3 regions of the Lysinibacillus sp. FSL M8-0337 genome follow, and region 1 is predicted to be linked to each of the others. Evidence: predicted binding sites of a transcription regulator. Region 1 holds the regulator's gene; each other region holds the start of a gene.
What was found. Region 1 encodes Rex, which represses fermentation and respiration genes when NADH is low (regulators of the CRP and FNR family bind a similar motif). Its sites were predicted from a motif close to TTGTGAAATATTTCACAA; they were not measured.

Region 1 (4,280 bases):
TATTCGTTAAGCTTGATTCATATAATAATAATTATCCAATAATTGCAAGAATATCGCTTTCGCGTAAGATTAAGTATTCATTGCCTTCATATTTAACTTCTGTACCTGCGTATTTAGAGAAAATAATGTGGTCGTCAACTTTAACGTCAAGCTCTACACGTTGTCCGTTTTCTAAAACACGACCTGTCCCAACTGCTACTACTTTACCTTCTTGCGGTTTTTCTTTTGCAGAGTCTGGTAGTACAATCCCAAATGCAGATTTTTCTTCTACCTCGATTAGTTCGATGACAATACGATCTCCTAGTGGTCTTAACAAGTAAAACAACCTCCTATTAATTTAAATATTAGTTGAAAGTTTATTAGCACTCTATATCAACGAGTGCTAATACATTTATTATGATAATCAATCAATTCTTTTTTTGCAAGCAAGAACTTCGAAAAATTTTGTTTTCTTTCCATATTCCTCTACAATAGAAAGGAAGCTTATGAATGGAAAGGATTTTGACTGTGAATAATTCTCTAAAAAGCGTTCAGCATAAAAAAACTGCTCTGTATGTTTTAATCGTTTACATTATCATGCAAGTATCAGGTAGATGGTTGCTTTTACCGTTCCATAAATTTGTGATGAATACAACAGGCTTATCTCATGAACAAGCAGCTCCTATCACACAAGGCTGGTATATCGCACTCAGCTTTGCGATTGCATTGATTTTAAGTTTAATTTTAACCACTCGCGATAAAACGTTTTGGGATGTCTATCAAGGTAAAAAAGAGTCTATCCCACTTACAATTATGTGGGGCGTTTTAGGTTTCTTCCTTGTATTCTTCGGACAAATGATTGGAGCGGCTATTGAAATGGCCGTTTTTGGAATCGAGGGGGGCTCACAAAACACTGCTGATATCGTAGCGATAGCTAAAGGTGCACCCATTGCCATTTTAGCGATTGTTGTCTTTGGTCCAATTTTAGAGGAATTCGTCTTCCGTCGCGTTATTTTCGGCTCACTTGTTCAAACGACGAATTTCTGGGTGGCAGCCATTGTTAGTGCCATTTTCTTCGCACTGATTCATTTTGATTTTTCACACATCCTGTTGTATACCATTTGTGGTTTGATCTTTGCTTTCCTATACCACAAAACAAAACGGATATGGACATCAATTATTGCGCACATCATGCTAAATGGCTTTTTGACACTTGTCCAATTAAATGCTGAACCGTTGCAAAAGTTTTTACAAGAACTGCAAAAAATGCAATAAAAAAGCTGGATGTGGTCATCACATCCAGCTTTTTAAATTAGTCATTCATTTCTTCTATTTGTCGTTTTTGCTCAGCTAACAAACGCTCCACTTGCTCACGTTCTGCTGCTATCCGTTCTTCCTCTAACTGCATTGCTTCGGCTTGTAAAAATTTACGATAGCCCCTGCGCGCTATAATAATACTAATCTCATAAATTAAAAATAGCGGAATTGCTACAATAACGTTTGAAATAAAGTCGGGTGGTGCAAGAAATACCGCTATCACAACTAACACGAAATATGCATATTTTCTGAATTTCACCATTAATTCAGGATTTAATATACCTAAACGCGCTAAAAATAACGTTACAACAGGTAACTGAAAAACGATTCCGAAAGGCATAACTAGGCGAAACAAAAATGAAAAATATTCGTTAATACCAATTGTTTGTTGTATTTCTAAATCCGCAGATAAGCCCATCATAAAGTGCATAACATATGGGAATAGCACATAATAAGAAAATGATGCACCTGCTATAAATAGAATAAACGAGTATGGAATATATTTTAAAGTAGCCTTACGTTCTGTCTCATGTAAACCTGGTGTAATAAACAGCCAGATTTGATGAAGAAGCAATGGTGAACTTAAAACAAATGCTATAATAACCGTCACTTGCAAGTATACAACAAGTGGATCGGTCACTTTAAACGCGTTTAAAGTTAGTTGCTCTGCTTCTTTACTATATTGAATATATTTAATAATTGGTTCGGCTAGATAAAAGCCAACTATAAGTGCAATAACAAAGAAAACAGCACAAATTAAGAGCCGTTTTCTAAGTTCTACTAAATGCTCTGTAACAGTTAATTCTCTTGGATTCATATTAAATTGACATCCTTAACTTACTTAACGTTATCATTTTCTTTATGTTCAATTACTTTCTTTTTTGCATCATCATCGTCATCAGCTAGACCTTTTGTTGCATTTTTAAATTCGCGAAGTGTAGAACCCATAGCTTTACCTAGCTCTGGTAATTTCTTTGGTCCGAAAATTAAAATAGCAACCACACCGATAATAACTAGGCCAACTGGTGAAATAGCACTTAAGTGCACAACCATTACAGCCACCTCCTCTTATATATATCATTTTAACTTAAATTTTTAGGTTTGGCGAATTTATTTAGATAGTTTGAACGCCATCAATTGTAACTGTTTACAAAATTGTGAATGCACTTATTTATCGCTATTTCTTATTAAATATATAAGCGCTTGCAATTCAACTGATAAATCTATTGTTAATAATTTCATAGAATCGGGTACAGTAATTCGCTCTGGTGTAAAGTTTAAAATACCTTTTGCGTCCATTGCTGCTAAGCGATCCGCCATCTTCTGAGCAGAGCGTGAAGATACTGTTAAAATAGCTAGGTCTGCCCCGTATTCAGCATACTTTTCTTCTAGTAAATCGGGATGATACACAGGAATATTGCTGATCATTTTCCCTTCCTTTGGCGCCTTCGAGTCAAATGCCACCACAATGTGTGTATTATGATTTTTCTGGAAATTATACTTTAAAAAGGCATTACCTAAGTTCCCCACACCGATTAATGCTACTTTTGTTGTTTCATGCTGATCTAGTGTTTGACTAAAAAATGTCAATAGATGTTGTACATCGTAGCCATATCCCTTTTTCCCAAGCGCACCAAAATAAGAGAAATCACGACGAATCGTTGCAGAGTCGATTTTCATCGCTTCGCTCAATTCCTTCGATGAAATACGTTCCATTCCTTCTTGTGCAAAGTTTTGGATAAATCGATAGTAAAGAGGAAGTCTTTTAGTTGTGGCTTGTGGAATTTTCACTTCTTGTTTCAAACTTTTTCCTCCTTATAAACACATCAAATCCACCGAAGTGCATTTGAATATTCTTTTGAAACATGCTTATACAAATCAATTACACCGCAGTGTAATTGCGTCCAGATTCTTTCCAAGCTTATGCGGTAATCTGTGACATCCACTGGTGGATTTCCCTTTAGTTAACGGCGTTTTTTACGCCACTAACTAAAGAGAAATCGTTTCAATCTTACATGACAGCTTGGAATAAGTAAAGCACTGACATTGCAAGCAAATCCCTCATCATTTACACTAAGAATGAATTGAGGTGTCAAGAATGATTGTATTACAAGTCAATCAACTATATAAATCCTTTATTGCCGATGAAATTTTAAGTGGCGTAAAACTAGAAGTTCAACACCGTGATCGTGTCGCATTAGTAGGACGTAACGGTGCTGGTAAATCCACTTTACTAAAAATCATTGCCGGTCAATTGTCATATGATGCTGGCGATATTATCATTCCAAAAGGTGTACAAGTCGGCTATTTGGAACAACATGCTGGACTAAATTCTACGTTATCAATTTGGGACGAAATGATGACAATTTTCGAACCGCTTCTTTCACAAGAAAAAGCATTACGTTCCCTTGAACAAAAAATGGCTGATCCGGCCGTTTACGATAACTCTGACATGTATTCAAAGATAATGTCCGAATATGACCAATTACAACATGATTTTAAAGATGCAGGTGGCTATCAGTACGAGTCTGATACACGCTCTGTTCTTCATGGTATGCAATTTTACCCAGAGGATTATGAAAAACCAATTAGCTCCTTGTCAGGGGGCCAGCGAACTCGTCTAGCTCTTGCTAAGCTGCTACTAAGCAAGCCCGATTTATTAATTCTCGATGAGCCTACCAACCATTTAGATATTGAAACGCTATCTTGGTTAGAAAATTATTTAAAAGGCTATGAAGGCGCTATTTTAATTGTTTCCCATGACCGTTACTTCTTAGATCAAGTCGTTTCTATTGTCTATGAAGTATCTCGCCATCGCGTCACAAAATATACAGGCAACTATAGTGCCTATTTAGATGAGAAAGCAAAAAACTATGAGCGCGATATGAAAATGTTTGAACGTCAGCAAGATGAGAAAGCCAAGCTTGAGGATTTTATTCAAAAAAATATTGCCCGTGCCTCAACGACCAAAATGGCACAAAGCC
Region 2 (4,280 bases), 870 kb from region 1:
ATTGTCAGCAAGACCAATACAAGTTGTTCATAAGGAGTGTAATACATGCCATTAATGGATACAATCATGGAATTTGATAGTCGCATCTCCCCCGTTTTTGAGGAATTATCTATTAAAGTTATATCGATTACGACAGCACACGGTCCGCTACAAGATTATTCAATTGACTTTGAATTATTTACACAGACAAAATTAAATACGTTTACAAAAGAAGCAACGACACATATTACAAGTATGCATGGCAATATTCCCGGTTCCATCTCGATTGGCCATCAACATCAAGCGTCACTTTTTATTATTCCCCAAAGCGTTCATATTGAATGCAACTATAAACTTTTGCAAATTGACATAAATGATATGAAACGTATTTTACAGCATCCTCATCCCACTCTCTATTATAGTGAGTGGCTTTTAGATGCCATCAAAAATGCTAGTATCCTTATGGAATTAAAAACAAATCAAAATACAATGATTGAATGGCCACTCGGCATCAAATCTGCCGTTATTTTATAGGAAGCAAAATAAAACACGTTTATGTAAAACTACATTTAACCGCAGCCTTGGACATACTAAAAGTATGTCTTTTTGTCGTGAATCAGGCTATGAATTGATCAGCCTTTGCGCTATTATCATATCAGCTTTCTATAGTTTCCGGTATTCCTATTGTGAAAGTAAGCATTAAATAATTCACTACAGACAAATTTCTTGAGTAAAAATGTATAATGAATGAGAGATTTATTTTTGGAGGCATTCAGCATGGAGATTAAAGAAACATTACAAACATTTTCATCTATGACACTTTCCGAACGGCAAGCTTTTTTTAATAAAGAGGGCGAATGGTTGCTAAAGGAAATGGTAGCGCATATCGGTTCAACAGACGGCGAACTACGCGATCACCTGATATATAGACTATTTATCGACTTATTGAGCGATAATTTCCTAAGTGCTCAGCAATTACAAGGTTTATTTGACACAGCAACCAGCGAAGATTTCCTATACGCTAACATTGGCGAACAAATGACGGATAGTGTTTTCACTCGCTCTTTTTCAGCTTTACTTGTAGCAGGCATTTTGGCAAAAGATAGTGAACTCCTTATTTTAAATGACACAAGCTTACAATCTTTCTTTAAAAAAATAGGGCGCTATTTGTTACTTGAAAATGATACAAGAGGATTTGTAGAAGGTAAAGGCTGGGCACATAGTGTTGCACACGGGGCAGATTTAGCGGCAATGACAATTAAACATCCGAAGTTTGATTTGCAACATGCTCCTTCTATCTTACATGCACTTAAACTAGTAACTTGGAAAGATGTTGTTTTTATCAACGACGAGGAAGAGCGCCTTGTAAATATTATTGAAGCATTATTAGCAAGGAATTATTCCGAGGAAGCACTATCTGAATGGGTAGAGCAAGTTTTTGATAAATTCGAAATGCATTTAGTAACACAAGGTTACAATCAAAGCTTTTTTAGTGGGCGTACTTGCACATTGAACGCAATGAAAACTTTGTATTTCGCTTTAAAAATGAATAACCTAGCACCAAAACTTCAAAACACACTGTATTTGCAAATCGCAAAGTGGTTGAAGCTCGGTTCTTAAATGCAAACCAGAACATCCAACGCATTTGGATGTTCTTTTTGCGAAAACCAATATTAATATACTAATATTTGTTAATTTTTCAAATCGTTTAATTATGTTAACATAATTTCAACAATGTACCAATATCCCCCTTTATAATCATCCCTTACATAGAAAATTTATCCTTTCAAGCACTTAAAACCGACTTTTCTCATACTCCTTTTTTAGATAAAACGCAACAAAAAAGTACCGAAAACATAGTTGCATCATGGACTTTATTACAAAACATCGTCTAAAATGTGAAATGATAATTTTCACAAAAAAATTATTTACTTAGTTAAATACGACAAACGCAGTATTTTCAACGTTTATACAGTGTTAATTTAACAAAACCTTAAAATACCAATAGTAAAATAGCTTTTTTTGTTCAAAAAATGTTCATAATCACCCCCTATTCATTATCAGTTCTATAATTAAATATTTTTTTTTCTAGTGAAGCGGGCGTATAATCCTATATGCAAACAAAGACATGGTGCGACCATCTACATTGAAAAATTGTCCAATTTATGGTGCATACATCATCATGTTTGTGAACGCTTGCAAAAGACCAATCATTTACTAGACTTTATGCTTCATATTGAACCATGCCATTGTCATTGTTAATGCAAACGTATTTGATTGGTACATCAGATAAAAGAGGTGACCTCAATACCCACTATTTATAAATGTGAATCAATACTACTACACATGAAATTTATGAATAGCCGTTTTATAGAAAGGAGTCAAACATGAATAAAAAATTTAGCTTAATGTTACTAGCATTTGGCGCTATCGCAATCCTGTCTGGTTGTGAACCATTAACTGTTTTCAATCCAAAAGGACCAAATGCTCAAACATTATCAAACACAATTATTTTATCCATTATTACAATGGCAGTTATTTTACTAGTCGTGTATGTGCTTTTTGCATTTATGCTAACAAAATACCGTGCATCAAAAGCTTCTGCCGATTATGAGCCACCTCATGAAGAAGGTAGTCATGTACTTGAAATTACATGGACAGTTATTCCTATTATTATCGTAGCATTCCTAGCAATTGTTACTGTAAAAACTACTAGTACGGTAGAAACAACACCAGAAGGTTATGACAATAAAGAACCACTTGTTATTTATGCAGCATCTTCAAACTGGAAATGGCACTTCAGCTATCCTGAACAAGGTATTGAAACTGTGAACTATGTAAACATTCCAACAGATCGTCCTATTGAATTCAAACTGTATTCATTCGGTCCAATTACAAGTTTCTGGATTCCACAGTTAGCTGGTCAAAAATATGCGATGAGTGACATGTTAACAACTATTCACCTTGCAGCTGATGAAGTTGGCTCATTCATGGGGCGTAACTCAAACTTTAATGGTCGCGGATTCGCGGAAATGGAATTTGAAGCACAATCTATGACACAAGCAGACTTCGATCAATGGGTTAAAGACGTAAAAGCGAACGAAAAACCATTAACTGAAGAAAAATTCAAAGAATTATTAGCAGCTGAACATGTAGGTCGTTCAAGCTACTCTTCTACTCACTTAGATTTCAGCCCTGCACCAATGGCACATGGTGACATGGATATGGAAGGTATGGACCATGGGAACATGGACATGTCTGACGAAGATATGAACCATGAAGATATGGATCATTCCAAAACAGATGCCGAAACACATTCACACTAATTTTCAAATTTGAAAGGAGCGCATCCTATGAGTATGGAAGAATTATTCCATCCACTGCAAGAACCGATGATTTTAGCAGCAGCTATTAGTATCGTAGTTGGAGCAGTAGTTGTCGTAGCAGGCCTTACGTATTTTAAAAAATGGGGCTACTTCTATAAAAACTGGCTATCAACAGTCGATCATAAAAAAATCGGTATTATGTATATCGCCGTTGCACTTTTAATGCTTTTCCGCGGTGGTATCGACGCACTTTTAATGCGTGCACAAACAGCAGTTCCTGATAACGGACTACTTGATGCACAACACTATAATGAGATTTTCACTACGCACGGTTTAATCATGATTTTATTCATGGCAATGCCATTTGTTATCGGTTTAATGAACATCGTTATTCCATTACAAATCGGTGCTCGTGACGTTGCGTTCCCACGTCTAAACGCTGTCAGCTTCTGGGCATTCGCAGCAGGTTGTGGTTTACTGAACCTATCATTCATTATTGGTGGTTCACCAGATTCAGGTTGGACAGCCTACTTCCCATTAGCAGGTACAGAATTTAGTCCAACTGTTGGGAACAACTATTATTCTTTAGCACTACAATTATCAGGGATCGGTACGTTATTGACTGGTGTTAACTTCATCACGACAATCTTTAAAATGCGTGCTCCTGGTATGACTTTAATGAAAATGCCAATGTTTACTTGGTCAATTTTAATCACAAACGTTATTATCGTATTTGCTTTCCCAGTATTAACTGTAGCACTTGCATTAATGATGTTAGACCGTCAATTCGGTACAAAATTCTTTGCGATGACAGACGGCGGTATGGACATGCTTTGGGCCAACCTATTCTGGGTTTGGGGACATCCTGAAGTTTACATCGTTATTCTTCCTGCCTTCGGTATCTTCTCTGAAGTTATTGCAACATTTGCTCGTAAAAACTTATACGGTTACAAATCAATGGTAATGAGTATGGTT
Region 3 (4,280 bases), 110 kb from region 1:
CATAGTAGAAGGCGGTTTGTGGAAAGAATCCTACAATCCCTACAAAGAAAAATACTAAAAAGACATTTGTTACTTCCCATACAGGCGATAAATAACGCTTAATAATATTGGTTATGACATGATTTTTTCCAATAAGTAAACTGTAAGCATTGAAAAAACCTGCCCCAAAATCAATAGATGCCACCATCACATAACCGAAAAGGAATATCCACAAAACTGAAATTCCTAAAACCTCTAATGTCATATGATGTCACCGCCCTTTTCTGTATGTCGATCTTCAATTTCACGTTCAATTGGATTCTTTTTAAACATACGCACTAATACGACTGTACTTCCTATTCCAAGTACGGTATACACACCTGTAAATAACAGCATCATCAAATCTACATGATCGCTCGTTGTAGCGCCGTCTGGTGTGCGCATAATACCGTATAATATCCACGGTTGACGTCCAACTTCCGCAAGCCACCAACCGGCTTCAATCGCAATAATTGACAGTGGTGCACCTGCAACAATAATCCATCTAAACCATCGAGTATGAATAAAGCGCCAACCACGGGGTTTTCCTACTACGTAAAGGAAAGACACTAATACCATAAACATGCCGATAAAGACCATGATATTAAAAAGATAGTGTATATAAAGCGGTGGTCTGTCTTCTTCCGCATATTGATCTAAACCAATGACTTCTGCATTTGGATTATTGCGTGCTAGTATACTTAAAGCATAAGGAACCTTGATGGCGTATTTAACTTCTTCGCCGTCCAAAACACCGAACAAAATCAAAGATGCTTTATCTGTTGTTTCAAAATGCCATTCAGCCGCTGCTAATTTTTCTGGTTGGTATTCCGCTAAGTATTTACCTGAGAAATCGCCTATAATTGCTGCAGCAATGGATGAAACTAAACCGATTTTCATCAATAAAAATAGAGACTTTTTATGGTAAACATGATCTGAGCCTTTGAGCATACGGTAGCCTGCAATGGCTGCCAAGACGAATGCTGATGTCATATAGGCTGTTACAAGAACATGCGCAACTTTTGTTGGCATGGCTGGGTTAAACATCGCTAGAAATGGTTGAATATTTACAAGCTGTCCGTCCACAATATCAAAGCCTTGAGGTGCATTCATAAAGGCATTTACCATTGTTATAAAGACAGCTGACATAGATGCACCAACTGCAACAGGTATTAGGAGTAACATATGCTTTTTCTGGCTATCAAAGCGATCCCATGTATATAAATAAATTCCTAAGAAAATGGCTTCAAAGAAAAATGCAAAGGTTTCCATAAAGAGCGGTAATGCTATCGTTTGCCCTGCAAGTTGCATAAAATTCGGCCATAGTAACGATAATTGCAATCCAATAGCTGTTCCTGTTACGACTCCTACAGCAACGGTAATGACGAAACCTCGTGCCCAACGTCGCGCCATCAAAATATAATGTTCATCATTCTTTTTATATCCAGTCCATTGTGCGATCATGATCATTAACGGCACACCGACACCAATCGTTGCATAAATGATGTGGAATGATAACGTAAGCTCCGTTAACGCACGACTCCAAAAGACTGCTGATTCATTAATCATCTCATTGCCCTCCTAACTTCCAAATATTCTTCCAAGTATGGAAAGTAGCATGATAATTGCAACACCAAAACTTAACCAAATAAGCTTCTTTTCCTGTGACTTATACAACTGCACCACTTCCTTTCCCTTTCCCATACCCATATTTTCCACTATTCCAACGAAAAAAACCTTTATAATGGTCCGATATTTCGGCCTATTATAAAGGTTTCAAATTTTGTTCAAGTAATATACGCACATTTGCCAAACATTTTTCTTAATTCGTTCACAACCCTTCATTATATGGGAATAAAATACAAAAAGCGTAAATTTATAAAATAAAATTTACGCTTTTTGTTAATCTAAATACGGTCTTCCTCACGAATATCTTCAATTGGGACAAAAATTTCAATATGGCGCTTTAAGTTTTCAAAAGTCGCAGGCGCATCTCCACCATATTCACCATCTAAATTTAAATGAACTTCACTATCCGTCGTTACTTTTACGACACTTGCTTTTTTATAAATAACACGATCATCCTTTAAATGTTCGCCTCGTAAAGCCATTGCTGCAAGTTGAATAAATTCTGGCAAGCTTACTTTTTTTAATACTAATAATGTGAAGTATCCATCGTTTATGCTCGCATCTGGTGCAAGCTTTTCAAAGCCTCCTACTGAATTCGTTAAGCCACATAAAAACATCATGGCATCGCCATCGAATACTTCACCATCATATTCAATACGCATATGTGATGCCTTAATAGATGGAATCATTTCAACTGCTTTTAAATAGTAGGCGAGCTGTCCAAGCATTGTTTTCATTTTGCTAGGTACTTCGTACGTTAGCTCTGTAATACGTCCTCCAGCAGCAATATTGATGAAATAGCGTTCTCCATTTAACAATCCAACATCAACTGGTAAGGTATCGCCTTTAATAATAATATCAACAGCTTCATCAATATTTCGTGGTATATGGACAGCACGTGCAAAATCATTCGTTGTCCCCATAGGAATTAGACCAATCTTCGGACGTTTTTCGAATTGGCCTACACCAGAAACAACCTCATTTAACGTCCCATCGCCACCAACTGCTATGATAATATCAAATCCACGTTCTACTGCATTTTTTGCTGCCTCTATTGCATCACCTTCACAAGTTGTTGCGTGACAAGATGTCTCATAGCCTGCTACCTCTAGTTTCTCCAATACTTCTGGTAGATGCTTTTTAAACACTTCTCGCCCAGATGTAGGATTATAAATGATTCTTGCTCGTTTCATAACATACCTTCCTGCTTCATAAGATTCTAATACTTTCAACGAATTTTTCGTTGAAATGTTGCACTACTATTACTACGCCAGCCCAAACACCACTGTCGCTAAGTAAAATGTTTTATTTTTGTAATGCTGCTGTTACATGTTTTTTGAAATCTTCATATACATAAGTCCAATTTGTTTTGTTGGTAATATTGTCTTCACGAATTTCAGCGTAAAGCGATTTTTGTGCTTCCTCAAAATTCGGGTCTTCTTTATCTGGCAACGTCGCTCTTTTGTTCACAACAATGTCCTGTAACTCTGGCGCACGTGGTCCCCATTTACCTATCACTTGTCCTGACTCGTTTAATAAAATATACATCGGAATCGCGCGTCCACCATTTGTTAAATAACGGTCGATTAAATCCGTATCTGCATCACGGAAAACTGTGCGCATATCTAATCCTGCTGCTTCTGCAACACGACGAATAATTGGATTATTTAGCATTGCATCCCCGCACCAATCTTCTGTAATGGTTAAAATTTTTGGTTGCTTGTCCTTCAGTAACGTTACAAAACCATCGTTTGTTGGCACTTCAAAACCATCATAAATTACAAAGCTATCTTCTTTTAGCGTCGTCATCTGATCCATATATTGTTGAATTGAAATGGCTTCTTCAAAATATTGTTGCTCAGTTTTCATATACTATCCCCTTTTTAAGTGATGTGATTGTTTCTATTCTATATTTTGCTATGAATACTCATTTTAGACAACTATTAAGTGCTACTTTTTGTTAGTATGTATAGTCTTTCCATTTAAAAAGTCAAGAAAGTGAAGACACTTTCTTGACTCATTGTAATAGCAAAAAATTAGCGTTTAGCAATTTCTTGTTGTAATAATTTATTAACCATTGGTGGGTTCGCTTGGCCTTTTGTCGCTTTCATAATTTGACCGACTAAGAAGCCAATTGCACGATCCTTACCATTTTTAAAGTCCTCGATTGATTGTGCATTGTTATCTAATACTTCTGTAACAATTGCTAATAAGGCACTCTCATCTGAAATTTGAACTAAACCTTTTGCTTTTACGATGTCATTAGCTGAACCGCCGTTTTCTACTAATTCAGCAAATACTTTTTTACCGATTTTAGAAGAAATTGTACCGTCCGTAATTAACTTCACCATACCAGCAAGGTTTTCTGGTGTTAACGCTGTATCTTTAAGATCCTTTTGTTCAGCATTTAAATAAGCTGAAACATCGCCCATTAACCAGTTAGCTGAAAGTTTTGCATCTGCACCATCAGCTACCATTGCTTCAAAGAAATCTGAAATTTCTTTAGAAATAACAAGCACGCCCGCGTCATAAGGTGTTAAGCCTAATTCTTCAACATAGCGTTTTTTACGAGCATCTGGCAGTTCAGGAATTTCTGATTTCACGCGCTCTAACCATTCATCGTCGATTGACAG

Region 2: a site for Rex is predicted at 2,166-2,183, ahead of qoxA (cytochrome aa3 quinol oxidase subunit II). Genes of this name have one in related genera too.
Region 3: a site for Rex is predicted at 1,838-1,855, ahead of MKY08_RS19410 (cytochrome ubiquinol oxidase subunit I). Genes of this name have one in related genera too.

Annotation. Positions count from the first base shown of each region.
Region 1 covers NZ_CP151996.1:4,091,162-4,095,441, forward strand. The annotation lists gene groES (co-chaperone GroES) at 32-316, opposite strand; gene MKY08_RS19870 (CPBP family intramembrane glutamic endopeptidase) at 490-1,254, shown strand; gene tatC (twin-arginine translocase subunit TatC) at 1,292-2,113, opposite strand; gene MKY08_RS19880 (twin-arginine translocase TatA/TatE family subunit) at 2,134-2,349, opposite strand; gene MKY08_RS19885 (redox-sensing transcriptional repressor Rex) at 2,464-3,099, opposite strand; gene MKY08_RS19890 (ATP-binding cassette domain-containing protein) at 3,395-4,280, shown strand, end outside.
Region 2 covers NZ_CP151996.1:3,218,149-3,222,428, forward strand. The annotation lists gene MKY08_RS15565 (hypothetical protein) at 46-513, shown strand; gene MKY08_RS15570 (DUF2785 domain-containing protein) at 757-1,599, shown strand; gene qoxA (cytochrome aa3 quinol oxidase subunit II) at 2,367-3,305, shown strand; gene qoxB (cytochrome aa3 quinol oxidase subunit I) at 3,333-4,280, shown strand, end outside.
Region 3 covers NZ_CP151996.1:3,979,674-3,983,953, forward strand. The annotation lists gene MKY08_RS19405 (cytochrome d ubiquinol oxidase subunit II) at 1-244, opposite strand, end outside; gene MKY08_RS19410 (cytochrome ubiquinol oxidase subunit I) at 241-1,587, opposite strand; gene MKY08_RS19415 (diacylglycerol kinase) at 1,926-2,840, opposite strand; gene MKY08_RS19420 (thioredoxin family protein) at 2,953-3,516, opposite strand; gene gatB (Asp-tRNA(Asn)/Glu-tRNA(Gln) amidotransferase subunit GatB) at 3,684-4,280, opposite strand, start outside.